Regions from separate parts of the Sodalis sp. RH19 genome, predicted to be linked through region 1. Evidence: predicted binding sites of a transcription regulator. Region 1 holds the regulator's gene; each other region holds the start of a gene.
The links. Region 1 encodes PurR, which represses purine synthesis genes. Its sites were predicted from a motif close to CANGCAAACGTTTGCNTG; they were not measured.
Positions count from the first base shown of each region.

Region 2: a site for PurR is predicted at 1,245-1,262, ahead of ACL2XF_RS03775 (NCS2 family permease). Genes of this name have one in related genera too.
Region 3: a site for PurR is predicted at 1,061-1,078, ahead of guaB (IMP dehydrogenase). Genes of this name have one in related genera too.

Region 1 is NZ_CP178734.1:1,790,782-1,793,058, forward strand. It holds gene cfa (cyclopropane fatty acyl phospholipid synthase) at 1-410, opposite strand, end outside; gene purR (HTH-type transcriptional repressor PurR) at 856-1,872, opposite strand; gene ACL2XF_RS08040 (YnhF family membrane protein) at 2,110-2,199, shown strand; gene ACL2XF_RS08045 (NlpC/P60 family protein) at 2,262-2,277, opposite strand, start outside.
Region 2 is NZ_CP178734.1:830,808-833,084, reverse strand. It holds gene ACL2XF_RS03780 (substrate-binding domain-containing protein) at 1-906, opposite strand, end outside; gene ACL2XF_RS03775 (NCS2 family permease) at 1,393-2,277, shown strand, end outside.
Region 3 is NZ_CP178734.1:329,126-331,402, forward strand. It holds gene xseA (exodeoxyribonuclease VII large subunit) at 1-969, opposite strand, end outside; gene guaB (IMP dehydrogenase) at 1,131-2,277, shown strand, end outside.

The sequences.
Region 1 (2,277 bases):
TATTGCATATAGGGATCGAGCATCTTTTCAAACAGATCGTTACCCAAATCGTAATGTTCTTTGCCCACGATCCAGGCCCGCTTGCGCGACTGGAGGTTCATCAGCCGGGCGGCGGCAATGCGTAAGGTATCTTTTAAATGATGCGGAAGTTTATTCTCCAGACCCGCCCTGAGAACACGCTGGAAAAAAATGTCCAGCCGCTCACACTCCCACCAGCCATCCATGTAACTCTCGCCCAATCCCAAAGATCCATCCTGCAATACGCGCTTAAAAAATCCCGGATTCTTGATTCGGATATCAAATGGTCTTGAACCATTGAGTTCAATACCGGCTTCAGAGAGCAATTCATGGACGATACGGTACCAATCATTATCATGAAAGCTCAGGTCTTCAACGCACGAGGAACTCATAGCTTCTCCATCACCTTTCTTCTGCAGTGCCCCGTCAGGAAAAGCACTCACCATGCCTGCGGGCTTTATAAGAATCCACGGTTATCCGTGGTGTCTGAAGTATCACCATCAACAGAGGAATATAAAGTAAACCTTAGACTGCGACTTAGCCGGGCGCTTTATAAAAGGGTGATGTCATGTTGGAAAACACGACATACTTTTATACAAATTTATTAGACAACTCGTTATAATTGTTAACGATATTGAGTATAAGCCTGCATTTTAATTTAGACAATAGCTAACGCGCTAATGTATTTCCCATTATAACTTAATGATTTCTCTCTGAAACAATAACTCTTTGCACAGAGATCATTATATGAAAAATCTTGTGTCCGAGGCGGACGGCGCTTTACATAGCAACAGACCCTGGAGGCGCCAGCCCGTTGCCCGGGCCTGGCGCGTGGCCTTAAGCGGGGAAGGGACCGTCTGCGACCGAACGGCGTTCAATCAGCGACGGATGGACTTCGATGGTTTTGGCGTTCTCGCGTTTGCTGGTAATCCTATCGAGCAGCATGGTAAGCGCCGCCTCGCCCAAATCCTCTTTAGGCTGATGGATGGTGGTCAGCGCCGGGCTGAAAAAGCACGAATTGCGCACGTTGTCGTAGCCGATGATAGAAATATCCTCGGGTACGCTCAGGCCCATTTCATTAATGGCGCACAGTGCGCCCATGGCCATAATGTCGCCGCCGCAGAAGACCGCGGTGGGACGCGGCGTTTGCGCCAGGATTTGTTTCATCGCCAGGTAGCCGGATTCAGGCTCGAAATTGCCTTGCACAATCCAGCGGTCGTTTAACGGGATGCCGGCCTCCGCCATGGCATGCAGATAGCCGCGGTGGCGGCCGCCGCCGGTGTTGCGCGCCAGCTGTCCGGGAATGGCGCCGATGGCGCGATGGCCGCGTTTAAGCAAATATTGCGTCGCCATATAACCGCCGGCAAAGGCGTTATCGATAATGGTGTCGGTAAAATCACGGCGGGCCTCACCCCAATCCATGACCACCATGGGGATATGCTGATATTCCTCAAGCATATCCAGCAGCGTTTCGGGATACTCGGCGCACATCACCAGCAGGCCGTCGACGCGCTTTTGCGCCAGCATCGCCAGATAGGCGCGCTGTTTTTCGAGATCATTGTGCGAATTGCACAATATCAAGGTATAACCGCGAGCAAAGCAATGGTGCTCAATCGCCTCGATAATTTCGGCGAAATAGGGCGCCTCGCTGGTGCTGGCGAGCAGGCCGATGGACTTGGTGCGATTGACCTTCAGGCTGCGCGCCACGGCGCTGGGTGAATAATGCAGTTGTTTAATGGCGTCCAGCACGGCAATTTGAGTGTCTTGCGCAACAAAACGGGTTTTATTGATCACATGCGAAACGGTGGTTGTCGATACATTAGCGCGTTTTGCCACATCTTTAATGGTTGCCATGCCTTTGATACTCCCGTACGCCCTGGCTGGAATAATGTCTGTCGAAGGCGCAAGCACTTTCCGACGCTGTGGAATTAACCGTTAATTTTCGTTCATCCCGCGCCAAAGTGAAAGTGTTAAATGTGGCGGCTACAGGTTGGGAGCAAGCTTTTTCATCGCTGTTATGGCAAACTGACGATAACTGCTCTGCGGGCCGGTGGATAAGGCCGGCGCCCTGGTTTACGTTAAGGAGATAGAATGGACAGCGATTTAAAAATGTCGTTACTGACCACGGTGTTCTCGCTGCTGGTGATTATTGTCTTCAGCTTTACCGCCGTCATGAACTGACACCCTCTCGGTTCAGATATAAAAAAGAGGAGCCTTGGCTCCTCTTTTTTTCCAGCGCGCCTTCAGCGGATATTTTTC
Region 2 (2,277 bases), 960 kb from region 1:
GGCGCCGGTGCGTTTGGCATCATTCATCGGATCGATCAGGTCAGGATGCGCCGCCAGGAACAGCGTCATAAATCCCATATAGCCCTGCACCCCCTGGTTGGGATCGATGGCGGCGAACACCTGGCCCGCCTTGATCATATCCAGCACCTTGGCGTTCACGTCCACCGTTATCACCTTAACCTTACCGCCGTTTTCCACCACCGCCTGGGCGGCGCCGATGGCGGAACTGGCTTCCGGCATAAACAGCACCGACAGGTTGGGATGCGCCTGCAGGATAGACAGTACGGCATTGTAGGCTTTCGATGGATCCTGATTGGTCGCCGCGCGGCCCACCAGTTTGATATCCGGGTAATGGGTTTTCATTTCGTCGATAAAGGCGCTGACCCGCCGGTCGTGATTGTCCTGGCCGGGATTTTCCAGCACCGCGTACTCCCCTTTGCCGTTAATGGCTTTGCCCATCAGGTCGGCGGCGGCGCGGCCTTCGCGAAAGTTATCGGAGGTAATATACGCGACGCGTTTGCTGTTGGGCGAATCGGCGGCAAAGGTCACCACCGGGATGCCGGCCTCCGCCGCCCGGTTAATCGGCTCGATAAAGGGATCGGGGTTCATCGGATGCAAAAAAATGCCGGCCGGTTTTTGCGCCAGTACCTGTTCAAAGCTGGCCAACTGCTGGTTGACGTCATACGCCGGCGTGCCGCCATACACCGTTTTACAGCCCAGCTGGTGCGCCGCCTGTTTGAACATCTCATACACCGGAAACCAATACTCCACGCCGGTGACCATCACATTCATATAATAGGTTTCGCCCGGCTTGCAGCGAAACTGGGGGCCGTCGTCAGCCGCAGCCTGGGCGCCGCCGACCAGGGCGGCAAGAAAAAGGGTCAACGCAAGCAGGTGTTTTATCATGGTATTTCCCCGGAAAACGATGGGTTGGCCTGGCTCAGCCGCGACGGCGAAACAACAACGGAACCACGAGCCCGGGAATCGCTGTAATTTATTTCATAAGAAAGAAATAAATTACACCGCTATGTATAGATAATGTGAAAAAAATGTTCAAGAAAGGGTTGATTTCTGATGCGTGAAGCGTGAGAGAGGTCAAAAAGACGTGTGGAAATGTGATGTCACGCAAGTCTGCCGAGGGTGGCCGCGACCCTGGCGCCACACCGGAGCGGCCGCGCCGCGCACCATAAAGGCGCCCACGCACCTTAATGGTGAGGCGACGGCACGCTTATGGTGCCGCCGTCCGCGCAACCGATTACGTTTTTGCTGCGGCAAATTTAGAATTACCTATATAATGCGCCTGCCTCACCCATTGCCGCCTTTGGCATGCGGTTGCAATAGTGGCATAGCGATTGCTTTGGCTGTGCAGACAACTTCAATGAGAAAACTCCCATGTTAGAAAAACTATTTCAATTAAAGGCCCATCGTACCAACGTACGAACCGAAATTCTGGCCGGGCTGACCACCTTTTTGGCAATGGCATATATTCTGTTTGTTAACCCGTCGATCCTGAGCGCCACCGGTATGGATAAAGGCTCGGTGTTTGTCGCCACCTGTCTGGCCGCCGCCATCGGTTCGGCGCTGATGGGCTTTATCGCCAACTACCCGATCGCGCTGGCGCCGGGCATGGGGCTAAACGCGTTCTTTACCTATACCGTGGTTTTACATATGGGTTATACCTGGCAGATTGCGCTGGGAGCGGTGTTTTTATCGGCGCTGATTTTCTTCGCGCTGTCGATTTTCAAGATCCGCGAGTGGATCATCACCAGCATTCCGTTGCCGCTGCGCTCGGGCATTGCCGCCGGGATTGGGTTATTCCTGGCCATTATCGCCCTTGAAGGCGCCGGCATCGTGGTCGCCAATCCGGCCACCCTGGTGGGCCTGGGCGATTTAGGCAAAGCGGGTCCGCTGTTCGCCATGTTGGGGTTTGTGCTGATTGTAGTGCTGGAAGCCCGCCGGGTGCCCGGCGCGGTACTGATCGGCATCCTGGCGGTGACGTTCCTGTCCATCGCCATGGGTTACAGCCAATTTTTCGGCGTGATCTCCATGCCGCCGTCCATTGCGCCGACCTTTTTGCAGCTTGATATTCGCGGCGCGCTGAATATTTCCCTGGTAAGCGTGGTGTTCGCGTTCCTGTTCGTGGACGTGTTCGATAATTCCGGTACCCTGATAGGCGTAACCAAACGCGCCGGCCTGACCGACGAGGCGGGCAATATCCCGCGCATGGGTAAAGCGCTCATCGCCGACAGCGCCGCCGCGCTGTTCGGCTCGCTGCTC
Region 3 (2,277 bases), 1.5 Mb from region 1:
GCGCAGTTTTATCAGCGCCGTTTGCTGGCGCGCCAGGCGCAGGTGCGGATGCTGTTGCTGCAGGCGGTGCTGCATCCGGGTCAGGACCTGCTGGCGCTGTGCCATAAAATAGTCCATCGCCATTTCCAGGCGCTGCTGCTGGGACTGTAATTGCCGAGCCAGCTCCAGCTGATTGCGGCTGACCAGCTCCGCCGCCGCCGAAGGGGTAGGGGCGCGCAGGTCGGCGACAAAATCGGCGATGGTGACATCGGTTTCATGGCCGACCGCGCTCACCACCGGCAGGCGGCTGGCAAAAATCGCCCGCGCCACCCGCTCATCGTTAAAGCCCCAGAGATCTTCAAGCGAACCGCCGCCGCGGCCCACGATCAGCACGTCGCACTCGCCGCGCCGGTTGGCGGCCTCGATGGCGCGCACGATCTGCGCCGGCGCGTCCTGGCCCTGCACCTGGGTGGGATAAATCACCACCGGCAACGAGGGATCCCGGCGCCGCAGAATATTGAGGATATCATGCAGCGCCGCGCCGCTGGCGGAGGTGATCACGCCGACCCGGCGGGCCGGGCTGGGCAAAGGCTGCTTATGGATGCTGTCAAAAAGACCTTCGGCGGACAGGCGCTGCTTAAGCTGCTCGAATTGCTGTTGCAGCAGGCCGTCGCCGGCGGGCTGCATGCTTTCGGTTACCAACTGGTATTCGCCGCGCGGTTCGTACAGCGTCAGCGCCGCCCGCACCAGCACCTGCTGGCCGTTGCGCGGCAGGAAGGTTACCCGCCGGTTGCTGTTGCGAAACATCGCGCAACGCACCTGGGCGCGATCGTCCTTCAGCGTAAAATACCAGTGGCCGGAGGCGGGCTGCGAGAAGTTGGAGATTTCGCCGGTCAGCCAGACCTGGCCCATTTCGCCTTCCAGCAGTTCGCGCACCGTCTGGTTAAGACGGGAGACGGTAAAAATCAAGGCGGTGGGCGGTGAAGACATGTGAGCCAGATCAACTTCTATAAATAAGGGTTAATCGATTGATATTACTTATCGCTCAGCGCAGATCAAGCATTTTTTTTAAAAAGTGCTGGAGGCAACCGGTTACGTTCTGTATAATGCCACGGCAATATTTTATACATTCATCCTGGTGAGATATTGCTATGTTACGTATCGCAAAAGAAGCTCTAACGTTCGACGATCTCCTCCTGTTACCTGCACATTCCACGGTGTTACCCAACACGGCCGAACTCGGCACGCAACTGACTAAAAAAATACGCCTGAATATTCCGCTGCTCTCCGCCGCCATGGATACCGTGACTGAAGCGCCCCTGGCTATCGCCCTGGCCCAGGAAGGCGGCATTGGTTTTATCCATAAAAATATGTCCATCGAACGCCAGGCCGAAGAAGTCAGCCGGGTGAAAAAACACGAAAGCGGCGTGGTCACCGATCCCAAGACCGTCACCCCCGCCACCACCTTATCCCAGGTAAAGGAACTGACCGCCCGTAACGGTTTTGCCGGCTACCCGGTCGTCACCGACGACAACGAGTTGGTGGGCATTATCACCGGCCGCGACGTGCGTTTTGTTACCGACCTGTCCCAGCCGGTTACCGCGGTCATGACGCCGAAAGAGCGCCTGGTCACGGTAAAAGAAGGCGAGGCACGCGAAGTCGTGCTGCAGAAAATGCATGAAAAGCGCGTGGAAAAGGCGCTGGTGGTGGATGCGCATTTCCATCTGCTCGGCATGATTACGGTCAAGGATTTCCAGAAAGCGGAGCGCAAGCCCAACGCCTGCAAGGACGAGCACGGCCGCCTGCGGGTAGGCGCGGCGGTAGGCGCCGGCGCCGGTAACGAAGAGCGTATCGACGCGCTGGTCGCCGCCGGCGTCGACGTACTGCTGATCGATTCCTCCCACGGCCATTCCGAGGGCGTATTGGAACGTATCCGCGCCACCCGCGCCAAATATCCCGACCTGCAGATTATCGGCGGCAATATCGCCACCGGCGCCGGCGCCATCGCGCTGGTCGAGGCCGGCGTCAGCGCGGTTAAAGTGGGCATCGGTCCCGGCTCCATCTGCACCACCCGTATCGTCACCGGCGTGGGCGTGCCGCAAATCACAGCCATTTCCGATGCGGTGGAAGCGCTGGAAGGCACCGGCATCCCGGTTATCGCCGACGGCGGTATCCGCTTCTCAGGCGATATCGCCAAGGCCATCGCCGCCGGCGCCTCCTGCGTCATGGTCGGGTCGCTCCTGGCCGGCACCGAGGAATCCCCCGGTGAAATCGAGCTCTACCAGGGCCGTTCGTTTA